DNA from 3 places in the Enterococcus sp. PLH-Efm8 genome. Region 1 is predicted to be linked to each of the others. Evidence: a T-box and tRNA genes for the amino acid it is inferred to sense, from the RefSeq annotation. Region 1 holds a T-box; the other regions hold tRNA genes.

Region 1 (10,938 bases):
ATTAGGTGCTTTAGTTGAACCAGTTGCAGAGAAACAAGCTTTTCTTCCTCGCTATTTAAAACGAGTAGAAGCAGAAGAAAAATGGTTGGAGACGCACACACCTGGAGACGAAAGTTATGTTGAAAAAATTTAGAGCGTATGCCAGAAGCTTTTTTCAAGATAAAATGATTTATACAGAAAAAACAGTCGAACAAATCGATCGTCGTTACGTACTAAGAGAATTGACTACAGAAGATATCAAAGAGCTGCTGGATGTCGAACGAGAAGTCTATAATGGCGAATTGCCATGGACAAAAAGTGCCTTTATATCAGAATTGAAGTCACCGCTTCCTCATCTATATCTAGGTATCTTTGATAATGGAAGAATGATTGGTTTTATCGGTTCAAGAGCGTTCGGTTTAGATTGCCATATCACGAATATTGCCGTTCGACCGGCATATCAGCGTAAACGAATCGGTTCGCTGCTTATTGACGAAATCGAGAACTTTGCTATAATGAATCGCTGTGAGACGATGTCATTAGAAGTGCGTATGAGTAATCAAGATGCACAAAGACTTTATCGGAAATTGGGGTTTCAAGCAACAACGATCAAAAAAAGATATTACACTGAAACAAAAGAAGATGCGTTGGATATGATAAAACTTTTAGAAAATGAGTGAGATTAGTTGATTTGCAGAAAAAAAGATTTTGATGAAGCGTACTTGGCAGAATGCGTATGGATGATTAGCGAAAATGCTTATCCACATGGTTCACCTTGGACGAAAATGCAGTTTTTGGCAGACATCCAACAGCCTCACTCTGATTATCTGCTTTTAGCTGAAGATAACCAGATCTGTGGCTTTATTGGATACTCGAAAGTAATAGATGAAGTCGAGATCACAAATATTGCTGTTGCAGTTTCAGAACAAGGAAAAGGGCATGCACGGCATTTGTTACAATTACTGATTACGGAACAAATAAAAGATTCGCTGCATGTTTTTTTAGAAGTACGTCTATCTAATGAAGCAGCAAGAAAACTTTATGAATCAGAAAAGTTTCGTATATTAGGTAAACGGAAATCATATTATCGCAATCCGACGGAAGATGCGATCATTATGAGCAGAAAGTTAAAAACGGAGACGATGAAATGAATGAAGAATTGATTCTGGCGATTGAATCAAGTTGTGATGAAACGAGTGTAGCGGTCGTTAGAAATGGAACAGAGATCTTATCTAACATCGTTGCTTCTCAAATAAACAGTCATAAACGTTTTGGTGGCGTAGTACCTGAAGTAGCTAGCCGCCATCACGTAGAACAAATCACCTTATGCTTGGAAGATGCACTGGTAGAAGCTGGTGTGTCGGCAGAAGATTTATCGGCAGTCGCTGTCACTTATGGACCAGGACTTGTCGGCTCGTTGCTGATTGGTATTTCTGCAGCTAAGGCTTTTGCTTGGGCACACCAATTGCCGCTTATTCCTGTAAACCATATGGCAGGGCATATCTATGCAGCCCGTCTGGTTAAACCATTCCAGTTTCCATTGATGGCACTTCTTGTTAGCGGAGGACATACAGAATTAGTCTATATGCAAGAAGATGGATCATATGAAATCATTGGGGAGACAAGAGATGACGCAGCAGGAGAAGCTTATGACAAAGTTGGAAGAGTATTAGGTCTTTCTTACCCAAGCGGAAAAGAAATCGATCAGCTAGCTCATCAGGGAAAAGATAATTACCATTTTCCGCGAGCGATGATCCATGAAGATAATTATGATTTCAGTTTTAGCGGATTAAAAAGTGCATTTATCAATTTGGTGCATAATGCACAACAGCGTGGAGAAGATCTAGACAAAAATGATTTAGCAGCTAGCTTTCAAGCAAGTGTGATCGATGTATTGATTACTAAAACACTTCGAGCTTGTCAAAATTATCCAGTCAAGCAACTGATTATAGCTGGAGGTGTAGCGGCCAATCAAGGGTTGCGTGAAGGATTGCAGGATGCTTTGGCAGCTAAACTCCCTGAGGTAGAACTAGTGATTCCCCCTCTTCGACTTTGTGGAGATAATGCTGCAATGATTGGAGCAGCAGCACATGTGGAAATGCAAAAAAGAAATTTTGCTAGCTATCAGTTGAATGCTGATCCAAGCTTGGTTTTATCTGAATAAAGAGGTTGTGAAAAAGCTGCCCTGCATCAAGTAATAAGAACAGCCCAGGAAAAACGGCTTCTCATGTTTTTGACCTGGCTGTTCTTATTACCGCGTATGCAAGCTTTTGAACGCCGTTTAATCAAGAGTTCGTAAGCCTGTCGTTTAACTCTGATTCACAAGGAACAATTTCAAAAAACAGCTCCTCATGTTTATGAACATTATGACTTGTGACCGAAGAGTTGACAGGTACACACCGTTTAATCGAAATAGGGCTGTGACACGTTTTTGTCAAAGCCCTATTTTTTACATACTTTTAATCATTATTGTTATTTTGCTATTTTTTACAGCTTATTTATCATTATCCGTTCCTCTGATTGCCCTCACTGAGTAATCGTTTATTGTCGAGGAATATCGAATAATCTAGATCGGATGAGGACAAGACGCTTCATCTAGTTAATCTAACAGTATTTTTTGCAAACAGTGAATATTACATAACTGAAACACACATAGAAAATCTTTGAGTCTTGTCCAGTGATCTAAAACTGCCGGATCTTTCAGAAGTTTTAGGGAGGAAAATAAGCAGTGACCCTGATATTTATCAGGGTCACTGCTTATTTTTGTTCGCGTTATTCTCTCATAGCTGGAGTAGTAGCTGTCTTACAGAAAGTAAAACGCTTTTTGTCATAATCTAACAGCCCGGAATCACGTAGTTGTTTGATTACTTGTCCAGCAGTTTCACGTGTCGTGCCGCTATTCACTGCTAATTCTTTTAAGGTGATCGGATAAGGAATGGTGATATGACCATCTTTTGTTGGTACGCCCAATTCTTCTTTCAAAATGAATAAATTTTGTTTTACCCGGTCAAAGGCGCTAGAGGTCAATCCGATTTGGATACGCAATTCATGTATTTCAACTACTTTAGAAATTTTTTGTATCATATAGATCAACTGTTCGGGATTTTTTCGTGCTAATTTTTCATAGTAGGAAACAGGAAGGTAGAATGTTTCAATATCAGTCATCGCTTGAGCTGTATAAGTGTAGGTCTCTTCTCCAAACATTCCTGACATAGGAAAAAGGTTATTTGTATTCACATAGTCATAGTAGTAATAAGTTGCACTTTCATCATAACGTTCTAAACGAACGAGTCCTTTGGTCAAGATATACAACCGTTGTCTGGGATCACCATCGTCGAAAAGGATCTGTCCTTTTTTATAAGAACGAAGAACAGTATGTTCCTTGATCTGTTGGAACTCTTCATCCGAGAAATGTTCAAAATCAGGTTGATATCTGAGTTTTGAAAAGTGAAAATCGATTTTATTAACACGCATTAAAAAGTCCTCTCCTTATTGTTCACTATATTTATTGTCACTTTTTTTAAAGAATTTGTAAAGTTTTAACATACCAACATTAGAAACAAGTTTTAATACTTTACAAATATAATTTGTTATTATGTAAAAAATATACAATGGTATTGAATAATTTGTTTTGAAGCGAATGATTTGTGTATAAAAAACAACAATAATACATATAGTAAACGCTAACAACGATAATATAATTTATTTTTTTAATTTATTCAAAAAAATTTTTTCAATGAATAAATATTTTTTTGAAAGTGTATACAGAATAAAAAATGAATAAATTACGCTTAAAAATAGAAAAACGTTTAATTATTTAATTATCGAATATTAATGTGAGGAATGTCTCGTTTTGAATGAGACAAAATTATGAAAGTGATTACAAAAGGAGGATATCCTATACATGTAATCAAAAAGAAGGAGGCAACACAACATGGATAAACCTATTCACGTTTTCTCTGAAATAGGGAAATTAAAGACAGTTTTACTGAAACGGCCTGGACAAGAAGTGGAAAATTTGACACCAGATATTATGGATCGTCTGTTGTTCGATGATATTCCATATCTTCCGATTGCTCAAGAAGAACATGACAACTTTGCGAAGACATTGCAAAATGAAGGCGTCGAGACTCTTTACTTGGAAAAATTAGCGGCAGAAGCGATTGACGCAGGCAATGTCAAAGAACAATTCTTGAATAAAATGTTGGATGAATCTCATATTGCATCGAATGCTGTAAGAGAGGGTCTTCATGAGTTCCTTCTATCAATGGAAACGCAAGAAATGGTAGATAAAATCATGGCTGGGGTTCGTACAAAAGATATCGAAGTACGTTCTAGCAGTCTATATGATCTGTCAGCAGACGATGACTATCCATTTTACATGGACCCAATGCCAAACTTGTACTTTACACGCGACCCTTCCGCATCAATGGGAAATGGGATGACAGTCAATAAGATGACTTTTGAAGCACGTCGTCGTGAATCGATGTTTACAGAATATATTTTGAAACATCATCCAAGATTTGCAAATAAAGGAATCGAAGTATGGTTGGATCGTGAAAATCCAGATCATATCGAAGGCGGAGACGAATTGATCTTAAGCGATAAAGTAGTAGCTGTTGGGATTTCTCAACGAACTAATGCGAAAGCTTTAGAAAAATTAGCACGCCACCTATTCGCAAAAAATTCAGGATTTGAAAAAGTGTTGGCAATCAAAATTCCGAACAACCGTGCAATGATGCATTTGGATACCGTATTTACAATGGTAGATCACGATAAATTCACTATCCATCCAGCAATTCAAAGTAAAGACGGTAAGATGGATGTCTTTACAATCGAACCAGATGGTGATGATATCAAGATTACTCATTCAGATAACTTACACGAAACGATGAAAGCTGCTCTTGGATTAGATGATCTTGTACTGATCCCAACTGGTAATGGAGATGAGATCGTTGCACCTCGAGAACAATGGAATGATGGATCAAACACATTGGCAATCGCTCCAGGTGTTGTAGTCACTTATAACCGAAATTATGTATCGAACGAATTGCTTCGTAGCTATGGCATCAAAGTGTTAGAAATCAATTCAAGTGAATTGTCACGAGGTCGTGGTGGTCCACGCTGCATGAGCCAACCACTTGTCCGTGAAGACTTGAAGTAATTTGTTTCCTGACGGCAGTCTTACTGTCAGCTGCCGTCGGGATTTCCTCTTTAATCTTAAATAAAAACAATCTAAAGGAGAATGTTTAATATGAAAGAATCAGTATTCCAAGGAAGAAGCTTATTAGCAGAAAAAGACTTTACAAAAGAAGAATTACAATATTTGATCGATTTTTCAGAACACTTGAAAGACTTGAAAAAACGTGGTATCCCACATCACTATCTAGAAGGAAAAAATATTGCGCTTTTATTTGAAAAAACATCTACACGTACTCGTTCTGCATTTACTACTGCAGCGATCGATCTAGGTGCACATCCTGAATATCTAGGTGCAAATGATATCCAATTAGGTAAAAAAGAATCCACAGAAGATACAGCTAAAGTACTAGGACGTATGTTTGACGGAATCGAATTCCGTGGATTCAGTCAAAAAATGGTAGAGGAACTAGCAGAATTCTCTGGTGTTCCAGTTTGGAATGGCTTGACTGATGAATGGCATCCAACACAAATGATCGCTGACTTTTTAACTATCCAAGAAAACTTTGGAACAGTAGAAGGTATCACTGTTGCTTACTGCGGAGATGGTCGAAACAATATGGCTAACTCTTTATTAGTCACAGGTGCAATTTTAGGAGCGAATATGCGTATCGTTGCACCAAAAGAATTACAACCTGAAGAAGAAATCGTCAAAATGGCAGAAGGCTTTGCTGAAAAATCCGGTGCACAATTGATGATTACCGACGATGTTGATAAAGGTGTAGACGGAGCAGACGTCCTTTATTCTGATGTATGGGTATCAATGGGTGAAGAAGATAAATTCGAAGAACGTATCAAATTGTTGAAACCTTACCAAATCAATATGGAAATGGTAGAAAAAACACACAACACAGATCGTTTGATCTTCTTGCACTGCTTGCCAGCTTTCCATGATACAAACACTGTTTACGGTGAACAAATGAAAGAACGCTTTGGCATCACTGAAATGGAAGTAACAGATGAAGTCTTCCGCAGCAAATATGCTCGTCAATTTGACCAAGCAGAAAATCGTATGCACTCAATCAAAGCGATCATGGCAGCAACATTAGGTAACTTGTTTATCCCTCGCGTTTAAGCATAACCACATTCATCTCACGAAAAAACGAGTCAGCATTGAGGGAAAATCACAAAACGCTGGCTCGTTTTGTTATCTAGAAAATTCGGTAGAACTGAAGAAAGGACGAATGAAATGGCCAAACGAAAAGTAGTTGTCGCTTTAGGGGGCAATGCCATCTTGTCTACGGATGCAAGTGCAAAAGCCCAACAAGAAGCGTTAATGGAAACAGCAAAGTATTTAGTGAAATTTATCGAACAAGGAGATGAATTGATCATCTCCCACGGAAATGGTCCGCAAGTCGGTAACCTATTGATTCAGCAGCAAGCTGCTGATTCTGAGAAAACACCGGCAATGCCTTTAGATACATGTGTTGCAATGACAGAAGGATCTATCGGTTACTGGTTACAAAACGCCATGGGCGAAGTACTGAAGGAAAAAGGGATCGATAAAGATGTGGTTTCTTTAGTCACTCAAGTTATTGTGGATGAAAATGATCCTTCATTCAAAAATCCAAGTAAACCAGTCGGTCCATTCTACACGGAAGAAGAAGCCAAAGAACAAATGAATGCTGACTCCACTGTGACATTCAAAGAAGATGCTGGACGTGGATGGAGAAAAGTAGTCGCTTCCCCTAAACCCATCTCGATTAAAGAAGCACGTGTCATCGAAACGCTGGTCGATCAAGGAGTTATCACAGTCTCTGTTGGTGGCGGTGGGATTCCTGTTGTAGAAACAGCTACTGGATTAGAAGGACGAGAAGCCGTAATCGATAAAGATTTTGCTTCAGAAAAATTAGCCGAAATCATCGATGCGGATTTGCTGATCGTATTGACAGGAGTAGACAATGTGTATGTCAATTACCAAAAACCAGATCAAAAGAAATTAGAAACTGTTACTGTTTCAGAAATGAAACAATACATTGATGAAAAGCAATTCGCTCCAGGAAGCATGCTTCCGAAAGTAGAAGCAGCTATTGCATTTGTTGAAGCAAAACCAAACGCTAAGGCAATCATCACTTCTTTAGAAAATATCGAGAATCTTTTAGCTTCTGAAGAAGGAACGATTATCGTAGCTGATTAATTTGTTAAGTCTTTCGTATTTACGAAATGATTTATAGCTATCCAGGTGGTATTTCTTCTCCTTTAGGCCATCTGGATTGTTTTTTTATGAAACGACTAGCCTTTCGTTTTTTTTTCTGATATAATTCAAGAAAGTTTAATAAGACTAAGATTTGTTGAACAAGAGAGTACTTGTATCATTCTTGGCTAGCGAATTCGGAAGTGGTGGAAGCCGAATGAAGAAGATACAACGAAGCGCACTTGGAGAATTCTGTTTTAAACAGACGGTCGTCTACCGATATCAGATGGAGCTGGTCCTTTTTTAGGACAATTGGAGTGGTACCGCGGGAAATCTCGTCTCTAGTGATGGCATACTAAGTATGCCGTCGCTAGAGATTTTTTTTGTTTAACAATCAAGGGAACACTTTAGGAGGAATAAAGATGAATAATAAAGATCTTGTCGCAAAAGCTGTCTATGACGCTGTCAAAGATGATTTAACACTGGAACAAGTCGAGCAATTACTAGAAAATCCAAAATCAGCTGAACACGGAGATGTTGCATTTCCAGCCTTTTCATTAGCAAAAGTTTACCGAAAAGCGCCACAGCAAATCGCTGCAGATTTAGCAGAAAAAATCGATTCTGCCAACTTTGAAAAAATCGAAGTTGTCGGACCTTACTTGAACTTTTTCATGAATAAAGAACTTATCAGCAAAAAAGTTTTGCAAACAGTAGTGAAAGAAAAAGAACATTATGGGGATAGCAACATCGGGAATCAAGGAACAGTACCAATCGACATGTCTTCTCCTAATATTGCCAAACCAATCTCAATGGGACATTTGCGTTCGACAGTTATCGGTAATTCGATCGGTTTCATTATGGAAAAAATCGGTTATCAGCCAATCCGCATCAACCATTTAGGTGACTGGGGAACACAGTTTGGAAAACTGATCGTCGCTTACAAAAAATGGGGTACAGAAGAAGCTGTTAAAGCAGAACCAATCAATGAATTGCTTCGTTTATACGTCCAATTCCATGAAGTAGCTGAAACAGAACCAGAATTAAATGAAGAAGCTCGTGCTTGGTTCAAACGTCTGGAAGAAGGCGATAAAGAGGCTATTCAATTATGGCAATGGTTCCGTGATGAATCGATGAAAGAATTCAATAAAATCTATGATCTGCTGGAAGTACGTTTCGATTCGTTGAACGGTGAAGCTTTCTACAATGACAAGATGGATGAAATCGTCAAACTTTTAGAAGAAAAACATTTGCTGAACGAGGATAAAGGTGCAGAGATCGTTGACCTATCTGCTTATGACCTGAATCCAGCGTTGATTAAGAAGTCAGACGGTGCGACACTATACATTACACGTGACTTAGCTGCTGCATTGTACCGTAAACGTACTTACGACTTCAAACAATCTCTATATGTAGTAGGGAATGAACAAAGCTATCATTTTAAACAGTTGAAAGCTGTCTTGAAGGAAATGGGCTTTGACTGGTCTGACGACATGCACCATATTCCATTTGGTTTGATCACGCAAGGTGGTAAAAAATTATCAACTCGTAAAGGAAAGATCGTCTTATTAGAAGAAGTATTAAATGAAGCAATCCAATCTGCTAAAGAACAAATCAGCGAGAAAAACCCTGATTTGGAAAACAAAGATGCTGTAGCTAAACAAGTTGGGGTTGGGGCAGTCATTTTCCACGATTTGAAAAACGATCGACTGAATACATTTGACTTTAACCTGGAAGAAGTTGTTCGATTTGAAGGAGAAACTGGACCTTATGTGCAATATACACATGCTCGTGCAGTCAGCCTGTTGGAAAAAGCAGGATTTGTCCCTTCAGAAACAGCAGACTATGCATTGAATGACGATACCAGCTGGGAAGTGGTTAAATTAGTTCAAAAATACCCTGAAACGGTCTTGTCTGCTGGGGAAAAATACGAACCGTCAGTGATTGCGAAACATGCAATCAAATTAGCACAAGCATTCAACAAATACTATGCTCATACGAAGATTTTAGCTGATGATGAACAAAAAGAAGCACGCTTAGCTCTAGTTTATGCAGTGACTGTATTATTGAAAGAAGACCTTCGTTTGCTAGGACTTCATGCACCAGATAAGATGTAAGAAAAAGAGAATGTGAAATCAGCGTTCTGATCCGAGTATTAGAGAAACAAAAGAGAAAATAGCTTTTCAAATTTTATCGTTTTTTGAGCAAATACCGAGAGTCAGCTGAATGAACACCGTTTAGTGGAGAGGTTGTCTCTTAAACACTGTTTGTTTGCAAATAAGGGGACTGTGACAAAAGTCGTGTCACAGCTCCCTTTTTTTTTTCGAATAAACGGTGTTCAAAAGCTTGCATCTGCGGTAATAAGCCTAACCAAACGAAAAATATGAGGAGCTATTTTTGCTTGGCTGTTTTTATTACTTGATACAGGACAGCTTTTTCACAACCTCTTATTTTGTATAAAAGTCATTCTGGATTCATGTCAGCGTACAAAATGTATTCTGTTAACTCTTTTAAATTGTTTACACAAATATCAGCGCCGGCTTGTTGGAATCTAAGAGCAACAGACTGTTTTAAACGATCTTTTTCCCCATCTCTAATTTTTGGTACTCATCATAAGAAATCCCCATTAGCGAACTACCTTCAATTACACCTACTGTCAACACTCCGGCATTTTTCCCTTCCTGGATATCTGAGACCGTATCTCCGACTTTGATTACTTCATCAACCGACTTGTTTTTGAAGTACTGCATGTTTTTATGGATCATATAAGGAAACGGTCGACCATACCCTTCGACGTCTTCAAAAGTTGCCATGAAGTCTGGTGAATACCTTTCTTTTTTTGCGGTTTCTGCTACGATTGTCATCATAGGAGCATTAAATCCATTCGTGGAACCAATATTGATCCCAGCGTTTCTCAACCGTTCGATCGTTTCCAATGTGTCGGGTTTCAAGGTAGAATGCTTGACCAAATCTTTAAACAGATAATGTTCAAATTGTTGATACAATTCCTCCACCTCTTTTTCCTGAGGTAGTTGTCCATAAATAGCTATCCATTGTTTTTTGACAGAAGGGAGGGAAAGAAGCTGTTGGATATGATCCCATTTTAATTTTCCCATCGGTTAGCGGATTTCTTTGTCAGTCAGTTGGATTCCTTTTTCTAGAAAAGCATTTCTAAAAGCGTGGACAGGAGCCATACAGCCAAAGTCCACAGTTGTTCCTGCCCAATCAAAAATTACAGTTTTAATCATTAACGTTCTCCTTATAGTCTTTGATAATTGCTGTCAGTTCCAAAATATCTTCCGGATAGATCTCGCCAATATTTCCGATACGAAAACATTCATGATCGCTGATTTTCCCGGGATAGATCACAAATCCATTTTGCTTTAAATACTGATAAAAATGATTAAAATCAAATCGCCAGTCCTTAGGGTAAAGAAAAGAGGTGATGAATGGCCCCTGATATTCTTGAATGAAAGGCTGGAACCCCATCTCTGTCATTTTTTGTCGTAGCACATGATTATTGGCGAGATAACGTGAATATCGAGTTTCGATTCCTCCTTCTGCCTCTAGTTCCTTCAGCGCTTGTTGAAAAGCCAAAACCGTATGGGTAGGGGAAGTGAAACGCCATT
Region 2 (10,938 bases), 950 kb from region 1:
CCAAGACGATCCAAGGTGTACAAGCTACATAAAAACGGTTATTCTTATATGCTTCGCCAATGCATGCAAGTGAAGTGACTAAAGTGCTTATAACACTAGCAATATTAGCAATCGGCATTAATTCAGGAAGTTCTGCAGGAGTAAAAGTTGCATAAAGCAGAACGCCGATAAAAATCAAAAGTTGGAACGTACAAAAAATTCCGTACCATTTTTTATAGTAAAACATTCGGCTCCAATAGTAGCAGATGATGAAAGCTGACGTTAAGATAATAAATAAATGAGATAAAAAAGAATGAACGAATGGTTCAAAAAGAATACCACTTAAAATATCTTCTGATACAGCTTCAAATCCTAATGCCAAAGCAAAGCAACTTAAGAGAATAAGTGAGTATTCAAGACGTTTTTGTTTATACATCAAGTAGATCGTATAGAAAAAGGTCCCTATAGCGATAAAAACAGCGATTATCATCGTCAATACTTGCGGCACTGATTGTGAATAAATAAAACTAATCAATGGTCCAGTTGTTCCTAGATAAACTTTCGGTGGCAGTCCAGCATAGTTCTGATAAGGAGATGAGACTGTAAGGGTCAATTTTTTTCCGATATAATTTGCTGGTAAATCTATCACAGCCAATGAGAGTCCGGGATTGCTTTCTTCCTGATAATCTTTCCGTTGGTATAAAATCTTTTCGCCTAGATATACAGTAATCCATTGATGGTTTCCTTTGATTAGTAAATTTGCTTCGTCCAACGGTTTTTCAAGTGTCGTTTCCATAATGAATGTTTCGTCTTTATCCACGGTAGGAATCGTACGAGTGTACTTGCTGTCAAACTTAAAATCAGGATCATCTTTTGTATAGAAAACCCACGAATCTTTTATTTCTTTCATTTGATTGCTGTCCGCAGGAGAAAAAATAAAATAAAAGAAATAAGCAATTCCTGTTAAAAATAACAATGATAATATAATGATTATGCTCCACTTTATACGTAAATAAAAAGATTCTTTTTTATTATATATGTTATTAAAAAAAGACATAAAGGTATTCCTTTCTAAAACTTGTAATGTTAGGGTAAACGTTTTTTAAACTAACGTCAATTATTTATAATAAAAAATGAGATAAAGATGAGGAAATAGAATTAGAAACATATAATTATTAAAGGGAAACATTTTTACAGCTATAATTTGAAAAAAATTTATCGTTATTATATGATTAAGAAGGATTGAATAAAGAAAGAAGTTGAAAACGATACCTGATTACAAAAAAATAACTTTTATAAGTTCTATAACGTTGATTATATTTTTAATTCTTATTCTTCTCGTCGTCTTGGTTCCCCGAATTTTTGGTTTGACTCCTTATATTATTGAGGACAAAGAAATGAGTCCATATTATGCACAAGGAAATCTGATATATGTACGACCGAAAAATACAAATGAGATTTTAGTCGGAGATATTATTACATATTATGAAAATTCAGGAAAAAAAATCTCGACGCGTCGCGTAATAGCCGTTGAAAACAACCACGAAGATTTTTATACAAAAGCTGATACAAAGACTTATATTGAGCCTGGAGTAGTAAAAAAGAGAAATATTATCGGTAGTCCCATCTTTCAGATTCCATATATTGGACTAGTCCTTTCAAAAACGGCATTTGCATGGATTCAGGGGTTATTCTTTACGATTGCTTTTTGCCTAACAGGAATCACAGCATGGAATACCTTTGTAGAGTTGAAAAAGAAGCGGAGACGAACACAGAAATTTTTGTAAGAATGTTAAAAACATAAATGTATTCCAGAGATCCAACGACTCTTCTGAACATGAAACACGAGAAAACACTCATGCAGCTTGTAGATTTAGTCAGTTGTTCGTATAATGTGTGAAGAGGAGGAGTAGTATGCGCAATGAAATGATGCATCGTCCTGTAGTCAAAGAAGAACTATTGGATTTTATGCGTACCCAGCAAAAAAAATTACCGGGTGAGCTAGGCAAACTGGAAGAAGAAGCTCATGTAGCAGAAGTACCAGTTATTCCCCATGAAACAGTTGTATTTTTGAAATTTTTACTTGGACAGCTTCAGCCTGAACGAATCTTGGAGATCGGAGCAGCTATCGGTTTTTCATCAAGTGTCATGGCCACGACAATCGGAGAAAACGCTCATGTTACGACAATTGATCGTTTCGATGTCATGATCGAGAAAGCTAAAAAAAACTATGAACGTCTAGGACTGACAGATAAAGTGACTTTGCTTGAAGGTCAAGCAGCAGATATCTTGCCGGAGTTGTCTGGTCCGTATGACTTTATTTTTATGGATAGTGCAAAATCAAAATATATTGAATTTTTACCTGAATGCTTACGTTTGTTAAGAAAAGGTGGCGTTTTGATGGTAGATGACATCTTCCAAGGAGGAACGATCTTGCTCCCAGATGAAGAGATTCCCCGTGGCAAACGAGCTATCCATCGTAAATTAAATGAATTTCTTCGTGTTGTGATGGATCATCCCGATTTGACATCGACAATCTTGCCATTAGGTGATGGTGTGATCTTAATGACAAAGGAATCAGAAACAATCGAGTTGTGATACATGATTATGGCAGCCTGTAGATAATCGATTGAATCGAGGGCTCAATTCGAACTTGATGTAAAAGTTTCTATATTTGTAAGTCAATTAAAGGATACAGGAAATCTAAATAAACAGGAGTAGCATGAAGTCAATGTAGCTCCTGTTTTCAATTGATAACCTTAGAACAGCTGAAGGAGAATGTCTCGTTTTAAAAGATTGATTTAGTAGTTGGGCCAAAATAATTCATTATTTGCTAATTAAATAACTATTTCGTATTGACAGAAGCAATTTAATTATCTATAATTATTGATGTTCCGCTGATTCTTGTCATAGTAGCTCAGCTGGATAGAGCATCCGCCTTCTAAGCGGACGGTCGGGGGTTCGAATCCCTCCTGTGACGCTAAAAAACCGTTAGAAACTGAGGTTTCTAACGGTTTTTCTTTGTTTTTTGTGCCAATATTGTTTGTTTTCAAAGGCAAATAAAATAAAAAAACATCCTTATCGAGTACAATTATAAGGAGCAAAAAAATAAAACTCATCAGAAAAGAGGAAGAAGATATGACGATACTATCTAGAATTTTAGTGACTCTAGTTGCAATTGAATTTTTTTATATCATGTATATCGAAACGGTGAGAACTGATTCTGACACGACAAGTAGGGTTTTTAAAATGAGTAAAGAAGAGTTAAGCAGAAAATCTGTTCAAACATTGTTTAAGAACCAAGGAGTGTACAATGGACTATTAGGAGTGGGACTACTTTATGGAGCTTATCTTTCTTCCGCATCTAAAGAAATCACAAGTATGCTATTAATATCTATTTTTTTTGTTGCATTATATGGCAGTTTGACTAGCGATCGTTGGATTTTACTCAAACAAGGTGGGCTAGCTCTGTTGGCATTGCTTTCTATTTTCTTATAAATATAGAAAAAATAAGAATTTATCTAACAGGAAACTTTGTGAAAAATATTACTTTATCTCATGAAATATGATATTCTAATGAATGGTATTTTAGAAAATTTCATGAAAAAGGAGTTAGATAGGTGTTCAAAAAATATGTTTCCTCACTAAAAAAAGAATTTTCAGGTTATGATCTTTCAAGATTTCAGAAAGATCTTTTGGCTGGGATCACAGTAGCTGCTGTAGCATTGCCTTTAGCCTTGGCTTTTGGGGTATCAAGCGGAGCTGATGCGGCCGCAGGTTTGATTACGGCTATCATTGCCGGTATCGTTATTGGCGGTTTATCAGGCGGTTTTTATCAAATATCAGGTCCGACAGGTGCGATGGCAGCTATCTTGATGTCTATTGCGGCAACAAAGGGAATGCAAGGTGTATTGCTTGCTACTTTTTTAGCGGGTCTATTTTTACTTGCAGCAGGACTTTTCCGATTAGGAACACTGACTTCTTTTATCCCAGCACCCGTAATTACGGGGTTTACTTCAGGTATTGCTATCATTATTGCATTAGGTCAGATCGATAATTTATTTGGTGTTCACTCGGAAGGTACAAACGTTATTGAAAAACTAAGTAGTTATCAAACGATAGGATTTCCGATAAACACAGCCTCTTTGATCATGGGAGGGCTAGTCATTTTAGGGATGTTTATCTATCCAAAAAAATGGGCGAAACGAATGCCTAGTTCGCTGCTGGCTATCATTTTGGCAACAGCAGTTATGCTATTGTTCCATTTACCAGTAGCAACTGTGGGTAAGATTCCACAAACATTGATCAGTAGTAATCGTTTGAATATGGGAGATTTTAGCTTTTCTGCCTTGCAACAAGTGGCAGTTCCAGCTATTAGCATTGCTTTATTAGGAATGATTGAAAGCTTGCTATGTGGTGCTTCGGCTGGCCGAATGGCAAATAAGCCCTTAGATAGCAATCAAGAATTAATGGCGCAAGGAATTGGAAATCTGTTGCTTCCTTTCTTTGGCGGGATTCCTGCTACTGCGGCCATCGCCCGTACAAGCGTGGCCATCAAATCTGGTGCACAAACTAGATTAGCTGGTATGATACATGCAGTTGTCTTACTGCTCTCCATGCTTGTTTTTGCGCCAGTGATGTCACAGATTCCAATGCCAGCACTTGCAGGTGTTTTGATTGTGACGGCTTGGCGTATGAATGAATGGGAAACGATCAAGGAGCTATTTACTAATAAATATTGGTCAGCAGTTCTATTGTTTATCCTTACGATGATTTGTACAGTTATCTTTGATTTAAGTATTGCTATCGTGATCGGGGTGATCGGCGGCTGTGTATTTTTTGTTGTCAAAAGCGCTGCTATCACGATTTCATTAGAAACGATCGATTGGCAAAGAATGGGGCTGCCAGAAACGGAAAAGCTGAATAACTGGACAGTAGTGTATATTAGTGGTCCACTGTTTTTTATGTCTTCAGAAAAACTCAAAAATAAATTGGAAGAACTAAATCATCACGATGGTGTCATTTTCTCCATGCGAGGCGTACCAAGTATTGATTTGACGGCACGTGCAGTTTTTGATGAATTTCAAGAAAAAGCAGAGCAAAGAGGACAAACGATTATCTATACTTCCTTGCAGCCAGAAGTAGAAAAACAACTTTCTCACTTGTGGGAACATACATTCACGCATCAACATCAAACAGTTGCTCATGCGTTGACAGCTTTACATGCGAAATATACTGCAATTAGCCATTAAAACAATGAAAAAGAACAGACAAGACTGTAAACTGAAGATTTTATGGTCTTGTCTGTTCTTTTTAATATTGCTGTAAAAGTGAAGCTAGTACTTGCCAGTCTTGATGGATAACAGGTACAAGGGAGCGATTGTAGAAAATAGCTGCTGGATGAAAAAGTGGAAGAATTCGATAGTTTTTTTCTGACCATTCGTAGGCATCCTTTTGTTCTGTTAATTGTAAGACAGGCCCTGTATAGAGTTGACCATGATTTTTGGTAACCGTATATTCTTTGCCAAGTAAACGTTGAAGACCAATGTTTCCAAGTGTCGCAATTAATTTTGGCTGGACCTTCATCAGTTCGTAATCCAATATTGGTGCATGCGCAAATACTTCGGAACGAGTAGGTGTCCGATTTGGATAAACAGTTTCTGACTGTTGTGTCCGTTTATTGATCCGATGAGTCACGCGATACGGGCGGCTCCTTACAGCACTGGTGATATACACCTCTTCTCGTGTTAAGCCAGTTGAAGAAAGTGCCTGCATCAATTCTTTTCCAGCTTGACCGCTAAAAGGAACATGCGTATCAATCTCTGTTTTCCCTGGGGCTTCTCCCACGAGCATCAGTTTAGGATGAAGAGGTCCTTGCCCAGCGATAAATCCTTCTACAGGACGGCCGTTCATTCTTAAAGAAGCTTCTTGTATCAGTTCTTTTGGGTATTCCATTTATGCTCCTCCTTTTTCTTTTATTATAAGAATAAAAGAAACACAATGCGACTATTTTATTTGGTAGAACTGTGAGGATAGAAAAGCAGAAGTATTGCTTGAATTTTTGTTTTACTTTTTGATTTTAAATTTAGTTGACTAACGGTTGCTGTTCTGGTAAGCTAGTACTGTTGTAATTGTGGACTCCACAGCTACAACCGCTCAGAACAAGTAATAAGCACAGCATATGCTGTCACTTCGGATGGCGAGTCTAAGTATATGAGAAGGAGGTGCTTTATAGCATGTACGCAATTATTAAAACTGGTGGTAAACAAGTAAAAGTTGAAGTGGGACAAGCAATCTATGTTGAAAAACTTGACGTTGAAGCAGGAGAAAAAGTTGTTTTTGACGAAGTTATCTTAGTAGGCGGAGAATCTACAAAAGTAGGCGCTCCAACTGTTGCAGGTGCAACTGTTGAAGGTACTGTTGAAAAACACGGCAAACAAAAGAAAGTCGTTACTTTCAAATACAAACCTAAAAAACATTCACACCGTAAACAAGGTCATCGTCAACCATATACAAAAGTGGTTATCGACGCGATCAACGCTTAATAGCGTTTGAGAAAGAAGGCCTATATATGATCAAAGGAACATTTAAGCGAAATGACGCAGGTCAGATCGTTTCATTCACTTTGACCGGGCATGCTGATGCTGGTCCTTATGGAAGTGATATCGTTTGTGCGGGTGTTTCTGCGTTAGCGATCAGCACTGTCAACGGGATTGCCTCATTAGCCGGTTTTGAGCCGATTGTTGAAATGAATGAAGAAGAAGGCGGTTATCTTTATACCGAAGTCACTTCAGGAATGACACAAGAACAAAACAATATTGCTGAGATTCTATTAGAAAATCTTTTATTAGGATTACAATCGATAGAAGCTGAAAACTCAGAATATATCCAAATTAAAACAATTAATGATAAATAGGAGGTGCAGACCATGTTGTTATCTATGAATCTACAATTATTTGCCCACAAAAAAGGTGGCGGTTCTACATCTAACGGCCGTGACTCAGAATCAAAACGTCTAGGTGCTAAACGTGCTGATGGACAAACAGTTACAGGTGGATCAATTCTTTACCGTCAACGCGGTACAAAAATCTATCCAGGTGTAAACGTGGGTATCGGTGGAGACGACACTTTATTTGCAAAAGTTGATGGCGTAGTACGTTTCGAACGTAAAGGCCGTAACAAAAAACAAGTGTCTGTTTATCCAGTAGCTCAAGAAGCTTAATTGAATCTTATGATTAAAGAGGTTGTGACAAGACTTTTGTCACAGCCTTTTTTGTTTATAAAAATAAAAGTTGTAGTGGAGGCTACGAAGTTTACTTTGTCTTTTTACACTTAATATTTTTTTGCCAATTTGGAATCAGGATGTTTTGATAACTATCGTTTTCAATTGATGGAAGCTATATTGTTTGCTATCAGTGAAATAATTATATGGTAAACAGTGTTCTTTTTCTTGTTTCCATTATAAAAATCGTATCGGGATTTTTCGTTCTTTTAAATTGAACATTTCTATCTATCCGCGTGTTATCAACAAAACAAAATCAGGTAAATAGTTGACGAAACAGAAATAAATACATAGTATTATGTTTTGAAGCCTAAGTACAATAGTCTATAGAAAAGGAGCGATACCATTGGCAAAACGCATTGACCGAATTTATATGTATGTCAAAGAAAAAACCGCTCATTTAACAAAGGCAGAATATGATCAAGGAGTAACAACACAGGAAATTGCTGAAGTGTTAGGGATTCAGCGAACAAATAGCAGTAAAGATCTGAATCAGCTAGTGCGCGAAGGAAAACTGATAAAGACAGACGGACGACCAGTACGTTACATATATCAAACACTCGTTACGCACGTAAAGCCAGTTACAAAACATGTAGTCAGTTACAAAGAAACGCCGGTCTCTGAAGAAAAAAATACACTCCAAATAGATACTAAGGATATCTTTGCAAAAATCATTGGAGCTAACGGCAGCATGAAAAATTCAGTGGAACAGGCAAAAGCTGCGATTTTGTATCCGCCAAGAGGATTAAATTGTTTGATTACAGGACCTACCGGATCAGGAAAGACTTATTTTGCACACGCGATGTATCATTTTGCAAAAGCGCATCATGTAATAGATGAGGAAACGGAACTGATTGTTTTCAATTGTGCTGATTATGCCAATAACCCTGAGCTTTTGATGAGTCATTTATTTGGGTACGCAAAAGGTGCTTTTACAGGCGCAGATGAAGAAAAAATGGGGATTATCGATCAAGCGGATGGCGGTATGCTGTTTTTGGATGAGATTCACCGGTTGCCGCCTGAAGGTCAAGAAATGATCTTTTACTTTATGGATCATGGAACTTACAGTCGTCTTGGGGAAACAACGAAATCCCATGAAGCAAATGTACGGATCGTAGGTGCGACCACAGAAGACCCAGGTTCTTCTCTATTAGAAACTTTTGTTCGGCGTATCCCAATCAATATCAAACTTCCGGCTTTTGAAAAACGTCCTGCAAATGAGAAAGTCGATTTAGTAAAAATCATGATTGCCCACGAAGCAAACCGCACGCAGCGAAAGATTTCTTTGACAGAAGATGTAGCAAAAGCATTGATCGGCAGTGTGACCTATGGAAATATAGGACAATTGAAGTCAAATATCCAGTTAGTATGTGCACGAGGATTTCTAAATCATATGCAATCACCCGAAATCTCGATCACAATCGATGATTTGACAGAAGGGATTCGTAGCGGATTGATTCAATTAGCAAGCAACCGCAGTGCAATGGCAGAGCTTTCTAAAATATTGGAGCCAAAGATAACTGTAGCACCAAATGATACGATCATGAAAATCCAATCGGACTCCTATGAGTTACCTTATAATCTATATGATATCATCGGAGATAAAGCAGCTTTACTGAAGTCGGATGGTTTGGATCAAGAAGCAATCAATCATTTCATTTCTACAGATATCAACATCCATCTGAAGTCTTTCTATAAAGACCATGGTTTTTCTTTTAATGCAGACAGCAAATTAGCAGAATTTGTAGATCCGAAAATCATAGAAGTGACCAATCAGATTTATGTAATGGTCAAAAGATCTTTACCATATGAGTTTCAGCAAAACTTTATTTATGCTATGAGCTTGCATATCAGTTCTTTTTTGAAAAAAATCAACTTAGGAGAAGAACGGCATACGAATGATAACATCCGTGAGATGGCTTTTGATTTTCCAGATGAATATGCTGTTGCGAAAGAAGTGCGTAGTTATATCGAAACGTATTTTCAAGTGGAGATTCCAGAAAGTGAAGACTATTACTTGACCGTTCTACTCGTCTCGTTACGGGCAAATCAAGCAAGCGGCAGAATCGGTGTAGTCGTTGCAGCTCACGGAAACAGCACAGCAAGCAGTATGGTCCAAGTTGTCCAACAGTTGTTAGATGCAGAGAACGTACGAGCAGTAGACATGCCTTTGGATATGGATCCGAAAACAGCATTGGACCGAATTGAACGCAATGTACAAGAAGTAGATGAAGGAAGCGGGGTCATACTCTTAGTAGATATGGGGTCCCTTGCGTCGTTTAATTCGCAAATTCAAAGAGACACTGGAATTCCAGTACGTACTGTTGATATGGTAACAACTTCTCTAGTTTTGGAAACTGTACGAAAGGTCTCAGTATTAGGGACAGATCTAGATATGTTGCATGAATCATTGAAAAATTTTCGAGGTTACGCAGAAATATCTTCTGTAGAATCTGTTCAGGAAGCAAAACCTATTCATAAGAAAAAAGCTGTTTTGGCTATCTGCGCATCTGGCGAAGGTACAGCACAAAGAATCAAAGAATTGATCGAACGAGCGGTAAACAAGCGTCAAGAAACAGAATTAGAAGTTCTAGCTTTGTCGATTGTGGAAGTGAAAGAAGAACTGCCAGTTATCCAAAAAGAATATCAGATCATAGCTACTACTGGGATTACTGATTTGAATATCCAAGCCCCATTTATTCCTTTAGAACGTTTTATTGATCAAAATATCGAAGTCATTTTGGATCAGTTGCTGATGGAATCAGAATTGGAGGAAACTGAATTCATCTCCCTAGATGAAGAGTCAGCTAAAAATACGTGTGTTGAGTTTATCTCTGATAACTTCATCTTTATTAATGGTAGTAAGTTAATCGATCCAATGTGGCAATTTTCTACACAAATCTCTCAGACGACGGGAATCGGCGATGAAGAATATGGATTCAAAATCAACCTAGTGATGCACACAGCAGGAATGATCGAACGTATTATTCGGAATGAACCATTGACTGTGGAAGAAAACGAATTGACAAATACAACGAATGATCCTCTTTATAGCCAATTGGCAGCCTCAGTTGTTCTGTTGGAAGATCAGATAAAAGTAAAAGTGCCGATAGAAGAAATGTATTATCTGCTACGTCTAGTCCATAATCAGTTAGATAAAAAAGAATACACTGTGCCATGAATACACAAAAACGATACACTTTTATAGTGTATCGTTTTTGTGTATTGGTTAAGAATCCTTTAAATTCAATTAGTGTATCGTAAAAAAGTTGGCACGCTTTTTGCTTATAGTAGTGTGTGCTAGGAGGTGGTTGTTCACACAGAAATGATAGGGGTTTCTGTGAAGTAGTGAGGAAGAAGGAGTTTTGCAGATGGATATTCGATTGGCACGTATAGATGATCGTTTAATCCACGGGCAAGTCGCAACAGTTTGGTCGAAGCAAACAGGTGTTGAACGTATCATTGTGATCAGCGATGTAGTCGCTCAAGATAAATTGAGAAAGTTTCTACTAAAAGAAGCTGCACCGCCGGGGATCACAGCAAATGTAATAACCGTGCAGAAAATGATTCAAATCTATCATAGTGGATTATTATCACGAGCAAAAGTGATGCTTTTATTCACCAATCCCCAAGATGTTGAAGCGGTTGTCCGCTGCGGTGTACAGTTGAAGTCGTTG
Region 3 (10,938 bases), 410 kb from region 1:
CTCATTTTAATTATTGGTGTTTGTTTTTTATTCAATCAAGAGTAAAATGCCCCATACTAACTATCCTCGGATGACTTCGATTTTATAACCATCAGGGTCAATGACAAAGTAGTAAGAAGGCGCAGTGCCAGGTAATCCTTTTAAGTCAGTAATCTCAAGACCAGCAGCTTTATGTTGCTCGTGTAATTTTTCTAGATCATCAGCTGCTATAGCGATATGACCATAGCCGTCTCCTAGATCATACGCACCATGATCATAGTTGTAAGTCAACTCTAATTCATAGTCATCCCCAGGAAGTGTCAAATAAACAAGTGTAAATTTGTTTTCTGGAAAATCACGGCGGCGGCTTTCTTCAAAACCAAATGCCTTTTGATAAAATTCGATTGATGCTTCAAGATCTTTCACTCGAACACATGTGTGAGCCATTTTCATAGATTCATCTCTCCTTTTCCTTTTACTCAATCATAACAAAAAGAAGTAAGGAAATAGTTGATTTGTGCTTGTTCATGAGAAATTTCTCATGTAAAATGGATAGAAAATAAAACTGTTAAGGTGGAAACTATTCATGGATAAACCAATTTTTGGTGAAAAAAAGCAATTTGCTGATTATCAAACCCGTTATGCAGCATATATTGTCATAGAAAGAGATCAGCAGATTGCAGTAATCGAGGCTCCAAATGGTGCTTTTTTTCTTCCTGGCGGGGAAATTGAAGGAGAAGAGACGAAAGAAGAAGCGATTGTCCGTGAGCTGATAGAAGAAATGGGAATTGTGGCAGAAATTTCTTCTTATCTGGGAGAAGCTGATGAGTATTTTTACTCGAATTATCGTGCAACTTATTATTATAATCCAGGATATTTCTTTGTTGCTGATTCTTGGAAGCGTATAGGAGAACCAACTGAAAAGACCAATAAAATTTGGTGGGTGAGCCCTCAAGAAGCGCTTGTGAAATTGAAACGTGGTAGCCACCGATGGGCAGTCGAGAGATGGATCGAAAAAAATAAAAACTGAAAGAAAGCGAGTAGATCAGCTTTCTCTCAGTTTTTTTATTTATTACAGTACATATTTTTTGATTGCTTCAGCTACACCGTGCTCGTCGTTTGATGAAGTGATGACATTTGCTGCTTCTTTGACAAGAGAAACGGCATTTCCCATTGCTACTCCTAGACCAGCATATTCAATCATGGATAAGTCGTTCTCGTTATCTCCGATAGCCATGATTTCATCTTGATCAATACCAAGGTGCTGTGCGAGATTCGCAACTGCCGCACCTTTACTTGCTTCTTTATTTAGTACTTCGAAGTAATAGGGCGCACTTTTGACCGTTGTGTATTTATCACGGAAAGTTTGCGGTAAACGCGCAATTGCTGCATCTAAAATTTCTGGTTCGTCGATCATCATCATTTTGACGATGTTCATGTCTGGTGTCATTTCTTCAGGTGTTCGATATTTTAGCGGCATCTTGACTAAACTTGCTTCGTGGATCGTATAAGCGCTGATATCTCGATTAGGCGTGTAGATCGCTTTGTCATCGATCGAATGGAGATGACTGCCGACACGGCGTGCCATTACTTCGATCTCTAGGAAATCTTCATGTGTCAGTCCGTGACGGGCGATGATTTTACCTGATTTCGTTTGTTGTACGAGTGCCCCGTTATAAGTAATAACGTAATCATTATCTTGAAAAAGGTTCAACTCGTTTAACTGTTCCTGGACACCTGGTAAGGGACGGCCAGTGCATAAAACGATCGAAACACCTTTTGCAACAGCAGCGGCAATCGCTTCTTTTACTTCTTTTGTTACTTCTCTTTTCTCATTTAATAAAGTACCATCGATGTCGATAGCGACTAGTTTGATAGACATAATTTCCTCCAATATATTTTAATTTATTTCAATCAATGCGCCATTACGGATATGGCTGGCAAATTCTTGATAAGTTTCGTCAAATAAATCATAATGATCACGCAAGGACGGATCAACCATTTCTTTTGGAAAGAAAAATCGCTCATCTCCTTGTTCTTGTCCCGCTAATGCAGCAACAAGCTGACTAACCTGTGATAATTCTATCAAAGTTCCGTCATTTCGCAAAATCTCGATTTGTGTGCGATGTCTGCCTTGTTCTGGGCGATAAAAATCATAAGGTAGATCGTAGCTAGAATTCACAGCAGTGTAATAAACAGGATTATATCCGACCTTTTCTACTAACAAAGTGAGTTCTTGGACTAATTTTGAATCCCGGTTGCCAGAAAAAGTAGCAGATTTCAGTGGTTTACGATTCAAAAAACGTTTAGCTAAATCATTTAAAATAGGATCAGCAGATTCAGACCATTGAGTAAAGTAAGTGCCCAAGACCCCATCATCAAGTTTGAGGTATTCTTCTAAAGTAAAGCTTCCGTCAAGAAATGGCAGAAGTAATTGAGAATGGAGTTCAAAACTGCTGGCATCTTCTTGATACAACTCGTGTGCGCGATGAAGCAGATGCTCCAAAATTACTTCCATACCACGGGAAACAGGATGGAAGTACACTTGCACATACATTTGATATCGGCTAACGATATAATCTTCCACTGCATGCATGCCACTCATGGAAAAAGCGATCCCGCCTTCATAAGGACGAATCACACGTAATATTCGGGTAAGATCAAATGTTCCATATTCTGTTCCAGTGAAATAAGCATCCCGAAGCAAATAGTCCATTCGATCTGCATCGATCTGACTAGAAATCATTTGGACAACTTGTGGGTTGGGGTAAGTTTTTTGGATCACACTAGCTACCTTTTCAGGAAAACCTTCTTCTACTCGGTTAAGAATCTGATACACTTCTGTTTCTGGAGAAGTGATGATCTCTACAGTGATGGCTTCATGATTCGTATGGAAGATATGTTCAAATGTATGAGAGTAAGGACCATGACCGACATCATGCAACAGTGCCGCACATAAAGTCACCAGCCGTTCCTGATCATCCCAGCCTCCGTTGCCTATTTTTTCTTTTGAAAAATTTCGAGAAAAGATATCGCAGATTCGTCTTGAAATCTCATAAACGCCTAATGAATGAGTAAAACGGCTATGTTCTGCTCCGTGAAAAGTGAAAGAAGAAGTGCCTAATTGTTTAATGCGTCGTAGACGTTGGACTTCTTTCGAATTGATCAAATCTAAGATTACTTGATGCTGGACATGGATATAGTTATGGACTGGATCACGAAAAACTTTTTCCATAGGCAGCATTTGATATTTATAAGGGGTTGTCATAATGTAGCTCCTTTATGTTATTACGTTGTTCCATTCTCTGGATTTGGTTGTTCCATTGCTCCAGCTGGATTTCTTTTTTTAGCCAGTCGGTAGAATCCTGTAAATCACTTGCAGAATACAGCTTTTCAAAAGCTTTTGCAAATGCTTCTTTGACTTCTTTTACAAAAAGGGGTTGGTCAAGCAGTTCTTCAAGTGTTGCCATTGTAGCAGGATCCACTGCAGGATAGCCATTTGTACCAAAGTCTTCTTTTAAAGCAGATTGATAAAATCGCTTCATGACTTGCCCACGTTTTTCCTGATTACCGTTGACACTTAAGTACATCATAACAGAAATCCCATTTTTGATCCGACGCTGAGCGATACCGGCAAATTTTTTGCCATGGATGCTTAAATCATAAGTTCCAGGACAATAAGAATGGGTGATTTCGAATGCTTGTATCGGTGCCTTTGGAAAAGCGTATTTAGTCAATAGGAGCATTTGCTCGTAAGCGTCATCTATGGTTATTTTTTTTGTGTCACTTTGGGGGAAAATCAAAGAAATATTCAAAATTCCTTCATCTGATACGATCCCTAATCCACCTGAATTTCTGATCACTGGAGCGTAACCTGCATCTTCCAGTGTTTGGATCCCGTCACTTAGAAAAGGAGTTCGAACATCCTTCATACCTAAGATGACTGTGCAGTCATATTGCCAGAAATGTAAAAAGATTTGCTGGTGTTCTTTAGAATATTCCGTTAATATATCTGTTAATGCAAAAGGGGAAAAGTCGTTTTTTTGATAAATGTGCTGATCTAGTCGAATCGCAGGGTTCATTCAACCGGCTCCTTTGTATAAATTCATATTTTCTACAATATTATACTCTAAAATCAAAGAGTTGTTTTGGAAAAAAGGTTTTCTGTAAAAATGGACAAGTTGGTTGACAAAACAAAAGAAACTAGGAACAATGTAGCTATGAGAAGTAAAGGAGAATGAATAATGGAATTATCACAAGGAACACCGATTTCAATCAAATTGCGTACAAAAGTAAAACAGCAAGGGGAAGTGCAAGATTTTTATTTTGATTTGAAAGGGCAAATGGTGACAATTGGCGATACGCTGTACATACGTTATAAAGAGATTCAGGAGGAGACGGGCGATGAGATTCCTGTAACGATCAAATTAGTTCCAGATGGTCATGTACAGCTGATCCGTGCAGGAGAAATGCGGATGCGTTTGAAATTTGGCTATAAAGAACGGTTAGAAACATCCTATCGAACACCATACGGTATGATCCAGATTGCTACTTTTACGAAAGAACTGCATGTTAGTTTGAAAGACCGTCCCACAGCAGGGAAGGTTCGAATCGATTATGATCTGTTCATGGGACCGGAAAAAATCGGCGAATATTATTTGACCTTGGATTTTACAGCGTAAATATAAAAGAAAAGTTTGATTTTTTGTGTCTGATTTTGTATGATAAGGAGTAGACTGTGAAAGGACGTGTCCTGATTGGAAATTAGTGTATTTGAAGGTGCAAACAAAAGCGAATTATCAATGATCGAAGTAGCACACGCGATCTTAGAACAACGTGGCGATGTCATGGATTTTTCTGATTTAGCTAACCAGATCCAAAACTATCTTGGGAAATCAGACAGTGAAATTCGTGATTCACTCGCACAATTTTATACTGACTTGAATATTGACGGCAGCTTTATCTCATTAGGGGATAATCGTTGGGGCTTGCGTTCATGGTATGCTATCGATTCGATCGATGAAGAAGTAAACCATGGAATGGACGAAGAGGATGAAGATACTCCACGTCGCCGTAAACGCAAGAAAGTCAACGCCTTTATCAATGATGATGAAGACGCGATCGATTACAATGACGATGACCCAGAAGATACAGATCTGACAGAAGAAGATGACGATGATCTGTTTGATGACGATGATGATGAAGATGAAGAAATCGCTGCTTATAATTCTGACTTGCAAGAAATCGGAGCAGATGACCCGACAGATGATGAAGAAGACTTGCCAGGAAATATCGAAGAAGATTTAAGTATCATAGACGAAGACGATGATGATGAAGATTATGAAGAGGAAGAATTTTCTGACTCTGAAAAAGAATAAACATTATTTTCTTACGAGAGGTTGTGACAGAGACGATCAGCCTATCAGAATAAGGAGGTGTGACACGATTTTTGTCACACCTTCTTTTTTGTATATAAAAATCCCAAGTAAATACATAAAAAATAAAAAAATTGAAACTTTTAGCGCACCTTGTACGTCATATTAAGTGAGGCAGAAAGGAGTGGAGAATGATTTTTACTGGATATAAGAAAAAACGGCAGATCGAAAAATACCGTCACCTGCTGAATGGACTCATCGAAACTGATTATCAAAAAATGTTCCGTATCACGATGAATTACGTACATGATAAAGAAGAGGCCTTAGATGTGATGCAAGATAGTTTTCATAAAGCCCTGAACTATTTTGAAAAAGAAAAAGAGATCGAGCATTTTAGTGCATGGTTTTATCGGATATTGATCCGCACGGCATTAGATAGTTGGCGCAGACAAAAAAGGACGCCTGTGGACTTATTTGAAATTCAAGATATCCCCCAACAGTTACCTTTAGAAACTTCCGTTGCAGAGCTCCATATGATTTTAGATAAAATAGACAGTCCGGAAAAAGAGATTCTGATCCTCTACTTTTTTGAAGGATTTCGTTTGAAAGAAATTGCGACTATCTTGGATATGAATGAAAACACAGTTAAAACGAAAATGTACCGCTCATTGAATGCTTTACGTCAAATCCTAGAATGAAGGAGAGAAGAGTGCCATGTATTCCCAAAAAGAAAATTTAAAAAAACTAAAGAAAACTTATAAAGAACAAGCAATTCCCAAAGGGCTTAAAGAGGAGATCCGCCAGCGTTTTATTATCGAAGAGCAATCATTTATAAAAGCAAAGCGGAGAAAGAGACGTCTCCAAGGGTTCGGAGTATCTTTGGCTATCGTAATGATTACAACAAGTAGCCTTCTTTTTAATAGTCAAGTTCGAAGCTTTGCAGAAGATTTACCCATCTTAGGATCAGTCATTGAATTGATCTTAGGCGAACGCTTTACTGATCGATCTGAAAAAATCGATATTCAGGTACCGAAGATCAATACACAAAATGAGAAAGAAAATAAAACAATTCATGGATTAAATCAAAAATACTTTCGCGAAGGACAAGCAGATTTTGAAAAAGCTGAAAAAGAATATGGAAATTTTGAAACGGATCATTACCAAGTTTTGGGAGATTATCAGAAAATCGTAGACGATAACCGGTTTCTCGTGATTGAAAGGCAGATCACCCAAACAGCAGCAGATAGCCATGTTGAAAAAAGATACGACACAATCGACAAGAAAAACAGTGTCCAGCTCTCACTTCCACTTTTATTCAAAGATGACACCTATCTATCTGTTTTGACAAAAGAAGTCAAACGGCAGATGGCCGAACAAGTCAAGGAAGATCCATCTAAGTACTATTGGACTGAGCAAGATATTCAAGAAGGGACGATAGAAAAACCAACACTTGTTACGCCTACACGAAGTTTTTATTTGAACAAAGAGCATCAATTAGTTTTGACTTTTTCTCAATACGAAATTGCTCCTGGTTATATGGGTACACCAGAATTTGTCATTCCTAAGTCCGTGACAAAAACGATTTTGGCATCGGAAGATTATTTGGATCATTAGACGAGAAGTAGTTGCGACTAGCAGTTTCAATTTTCAAGTAAGTACAAGTAAATAATAAGAAGAGAAAAAGAGAAAGAAGAGATATAGTGAAAAGAAATTATTTAGTTATCAGTATTATTGCTTTATCCGTGCTTTTGTTTTTCGAAATTACTTCGGTGGCCTCCTTGATCACCGAAGTAAAAGGACAAACACACTCTTCGGAGCATTCGTCACAATCTTTCAAACAATCAGAACAATCAACCATTAAAAGCCAATCAACTGAAACAGCTAACGTCAAAGAAGCCATTCAAGAATCAGCGGAAAAGGTACAAAGTCAGTCATCACAATCAACACAAGACAGTACAAAAACGAGCCGAGATCCGGCTGTCAAAAGCGTCGCAATCAGCTTTGATGATGGACCAGGAGCGACCACAACACCGCAGCTTCTGCGAATCTTAAAAGAAAAAAACGTGCATGCCACTTTTTTCGTCTTAGGAGAAAATACGGCGCAGCATCCTGAAATCGTGAAGCAGACAGCTGAAGCAGGGCACGAGATTGGCAATCACACATACGATCATCAGAATCTGGCCACTCTTTCTGCCCAGTCGATGACGGAGGAAGTGACGAAAGCAGACACTGAGATCAAAAAAGTCACTGGCAAAACCCCCACTTTTGTTCGTCCGCCCTATGGTTCTGTCACGAATGTAGGAGCAACGATCATCCAGCGACCGATCATCGAATGGTCTGTTGATTCAGAAGATTGGAAGACAAGAAATCCTGATTTGATTTTGCAGAAGATCCAAGCAACAGTATACGATGGGGCAATTATTTTATTCCATGATATCTATCCTGAAACGATTCGTGCCGTTCCTCAAGTGATCGATTATCTGAAAGAGCAAGGGTATCGCATCACGACAGTTGGGGATTTATTAGGGCATCCAACGGCTGTCGAGAACTATTATGGCAGAAACGATCATCGGCCAGTTCAGTAAGTGAGACAAGTATCTTTAATAAATAACACATTTTAATAAGTAGTTGAACACATAACTACCTTACTTGCAAAGGCTTAACAATATCTATACAGGTACAACAAAAAACTGTCCACCAATTTTCTGGCTCTATAATTTATGGGACTGATGAATCAGAATTGATTCTTCAGCCCCATTTTCATTTTAGGTATTAAAAAACATATCGTTCTCTAGTATGATTAAATCACCACAAAATAAACAACTGAGAGGACGATACGCTATATGAATGATTCTATCAAAAAAATGCTGAGAATAACAGAGAAAGATTTGATGATTACAGAGGTCTCTTACGAGACCCTTCAGAAGAAAAAGACGTTGGTCGTCGATGCTGTTCTCTCGCCTACTCCTCGTGCTTGTAGAAGTTGTGGTTCTACTGTGGTAGATGGAAACGGGAAAGCAATTATAGTGAAAAATGGAAAAAAGGAAACGATTGTCCGTTTTGAACAATACAATCATATGCCTTTGGTTATGCGCCTAAAAAAGCAACGCTATACCTGTAAAAACTGTCGCACCCATTGGACGGCTCAAAGTTATTTTGTCCAACCCAGACATTCAATCGCAAATCATGTTAGATATAAAATTGCTTCTTTACTGACTGAAAAAGTATCTTTATCTTTTATTGCGAAAAGCTGTCAGGTATCTTTGACCACCGTTATTCGTACATTGAAAGAGTTTAAAAGCTATTTACCAAAGCAATCTAAGAAGATCCTCCCCAGAGTATTGATGGTTGACGAATTTCGTTCGCATGCTTCCATAGAAGATAAGATGAGCTTTATTTGCGCGGATGGCGAAACAGGAAAATTAATAGATGTTTTGCCTACGCGTAAATTACCTCGATTAACAAGCTATTTCTTAGGTTGTACCAATCCAGAAGAAGTAGAATTCTTGGTGACAGACATGAACGCCGCCTACTTCCAGCTCACCAAACGTGTTCTGCCAAATGCGAAAGTCGTGATTGATCGGTTTCATATTGTCAAACACATGAATCAAGCGTTCAATGAGTTGCGTATCCGTGAAATGAATGAACTTCGTAAAGCCGGACAGAAAAGCCAGGCAGAAAAACTGAAAAAGAACTGGCGCTTTTTGCTAAAAAATCGTGCAAACATCAACCATTATGAATACAAAACATGGAAAAGTTTCCGAGCACCAAAATACCCATTTCTTACTGAAGCAATGATGATTGATCGATTGCTTGAGTTTTCTCCGCCCCTAAAGGAGGCGTATCCCTTTTTTCATGAATTAGTTGAAGCCTTTCGAGACAAAGACCCTGACTTATTTTTCTCCTTATTGGCAGAACTTCCCGAAACGTTAGATGACAGCTTTCGGGAAAAGCTTCAAAACCTTCTGACCTATGAAGAAGGCATCACCAACGCAATGATCTATCCTTATTCCAATGGAAAAATAGAAGCGAAGAATACCCACATAAAGACAATGAAACGAGTATCCTACGGATTTAAATCATTTGAGAACATGAGAATTAGAATCTTTTTGATCAATCAATTAATCAATGTAAGATAACAAAAAATCTGAGCCAGAATGTGGTTCATTCTGACTCAGATTTGATTTTGCACAACTCATCAGTCCTTATTGACAAAGAGCCAATTTTCTTTGGCGGACAGTTTTCACTTAAAAATAAAGAAGCAACTATTCGTAAATTATGCTAAAATAGCAGTAGAACGCGTCCTGAGGGAATCGAACCCCCGTCTCAAGAACCGGAATCTTACGTGATATCCACTACACTAAGGACGCAAGCACTGGGATAATTGTAACTAAACAGATAAAAAATTACAAGGGGATTGGACAAAAAAATGAAATTTGAGCAAAATTTTTCACAAAAACAGCAGCAGACACAGAAACTAGCCATGACGCAACAGTTGCAACAGTCCATCCAAGTTTTACAATATAACAGTGAGGAGCTGTTGGCATTCGTTGAGAATCAAGCAATGGAAAATCCATTGGTGGAAGTTGTTGAGCCGGAATGGCAGCCAGATTACATAAAAGCTTCTTCATCTTCTTATGAAGGAGAAGAGACAAATTACCTAAATCAGATTCCTGATACAAAAGGGTCTTTATTTGATTCATTGATCGAACAAGTCCATTTGAATTACCGAGATACTTTTTTGAGGAAAATCGTTCTTTATCTTGTAGAATACATCGATTTGAACGGATTTTTGACGATTAGTTTAGAAGAAGCCGGAAAAGAGATTGGAGCTACGCCTATCCAAATGCTCGATGCGTTGACTCTGATTCAGCAATTAGAACCAGCTGGAGTAGGTGCACGTAGTTTGCAAGAATGTCTCATGCTTCAAACAGAACGAGATGATTATGCGCCGGAATTAGCTTATATCGTGTTGGAAGAATGTTTTGAGGAACTGGTGGAGCGAAAATGGAAAGAAATCGCACAACGTTTTTCTGTTGATCTACATGCTGTTCAGCAGATATTCGACTATTTACAAACGTTGAGTCCAAGCCCTGGCCGGATTTTCGACCGTAGCAGCGAATTGTACATTATTCCTGATGTCCGGGTATTAGTGGACGACGATAAAAATGTACAAGTTATCTCAAACCGAAAAAATCAGCCAAATATACGCTTTCAAGAGAGTTACTTCAAACAAATGTCACAACAAGCAGATAAAGAAACTGAAAATTATTTAAAAGAACGGAAACAGGAATTCGAATGGTTGAAGAAAACGATCCTACAACGTGGGGATACAATTTTGCGGGTTGCTCAAGTCATTGTTTCCCGGCAAAAAGCTTTCTTTATCGACAAGGAACGTCCAATCAAGCCTCTTACGTTAAAGGAAGTTGCAACTGAGATAGATGTGCATGAATCCACGGTCAGTCGTGCAGTCAACGGGAAATATTTGGAAACAGACTTCGGTGTATTTGAATTAAAAAAATTTTTCACTACACGAATTCCTACGAATAGTACAGAACAGACAGAAGACCTTTCAGCAGATACA

The links. The T-box of region 1 lies ahead of argS (arginine--tRNA ligase). A T-box ahead of a tRNA ligase gene usually reads a tRNA of that ligase, here a tRNA-Arg.
Region 2: it encodes a tRNA-Arg, which carries the amino acid that the T-box ahead of argS (arginine--tRNA ligase) is inferred to sense. The anticodon was not compared.
Region 3: it encodes a tRNA-Arg, which carries the amino acid that the T-box ahead of argS (arginine--tRNA ligase) is inferred to sense. The anticodon was not compared.

Annotation. Positions count from the first base shown of each region.
Region 1 covers NZ_CP172568.1:1,655,504-1,666,441, reverse strand. Annotated here, with positions in the region: gene tsaB (tRNA (adenosine(37)-N6)-threonylcarbamoyltransferase complex dimerization subunit type 1 TsaB) at 1-133, shown strand, start outside; gene rimI (ribosomal protein S18-alanine N-acetyltransferase) at 117-659, shown strand; gene rimI (ribosomal protein S18-alanine N-acetyltransferase) at 666-1,130, shown strand; gene tsaD (tRNA (adenosine(37)-N6)-threonylcarbamoyltransferase complex transferase subunit TsaD) at 1,127-2,143, shown strand; gene ACIFUW_RS08225 (Crp/Fnr family transcriptional regulator) at 2,752-3,453, opposite strand; gene arcA (arginine deiminase) at 3,914-5,143, shown strand; gene argF (ornithine carbamoyltransferase) at 5,234-6,253, shown strand; gene arcC (carbamate kinase) at 6,368-7,315, shown strand; T-box leader at 7,461-7,658, shown strand; gene argS (arginine--tRNA ligase) at 7,735-9,426, shown strand; gene ACIFUW_RS08200 (HAD hydrolase-like protein) at 9,880-10,425, opposite strand; gene ACIFUW_RS08195 (hypothetical protein) at 10,429-10,557, opposite strand; gene phnW (2-aminoethylphosphonate--pyruvate transaminase) at 10,550-10,938, opposite strand, start outside.
Region 2 covers NZ_CP172568.1:704,983-715,920, forward strand. Annotated here, with positions in the region: gene ACIFUW_RS03355 (membrane protein) at 1-1,036, opposite strand, end outside; gene ACIFUW_RS03360 (signal peptidase I) at 1,239-1,766, shown strand; gene ACIFUW_RS03365 (O-methyltransferase) at 1,894-2,577, shown strand; tRNA gene ACIFUW_RS03370 (tRNA-Arg) at 2,886-2,959, shown strand; gene ACIFUW_RS03375 (DUF1304 domain-containing protein) at 3,118-3,477, shown strand; gene ACIFUW_RS03380 (SulP family inorganic anion transporter) at 3,600-5,231, shown strand; gene ACIFUW_RS03385 (uracil-DNA glycosylase) at 5,293-5,934, opposite strand; ribosomal protein L21 leader region at 6,120-6,196, shown strand; gene rplU (50S ribosomal protein L21) at 6,216-6,524, shown strand; gene ACIFUW_RS03395 (ribosomal-processing cysteine protease Prp) at 6,551-6,895, shown strand; gene rpmA (50S ribosomal protein L27) at 6,908-7,201, shown strand; gene ACIFUW_RS03405 (sigma 54-interacting transcriptional regulator) at 7,608-10,442, shown strand; gene ACIFUW_RS03410 (mannose/fructose/sorbose PTS transporter subunit IIB) at 10,633-10,938, shown strand, end outside.
Region 3 covers NZ_CP172568.1:2,060,518-2,071,455, reverse strand. Annotated here, with positions in the region: gene gloA (lactoylglutathione lyase) at 61-432, opposite strand; gene ACIFUW_RS10285 (NUDIX domain-containing protein) at 566-1,009, shown strand; gene yidA (sugar-phosphatase) at 1,052-1,861, opposite strand; gene ACIFUW_RS10275 (HD domain-containing protein) at 1,880-3,247, opposite strand; gene ACIFUW_RS10270 (lipoate--protein ligase family protein) at 3,231-4,061, opposite strand; gene ACIFUW_RS10265 (DUF1934 domain-containing protein) at 4,224-4,661, shown strand; gene rpoE (DNA-directed RNA polymerase subunit delta) at 4,737-5,357, shown strand; gene ACIFUW_RS10255 (RNA polymerase sigma factor) at 5,546-6,052, shown strand; gene ACIFUW_RS10250 (RsiV family protein) at 6,069-6,968, shown strand; gene ACIFUW_RS10245 (polysaccharide deacetylase family protein) at 7,055-7,939, shown strand; gene ACIFUW_RS10240 (ISL3-like element ISEfa11 family transposase) at 8,198-9,493, shown strand; tRNA gene ACIFUW_RS10235 (tRNA-Arg) at 9,653-9,724, opposite strand; gene rpoN (RNA polymerase factor sigma-54) at 9,784-10,938, shown strand, end outside.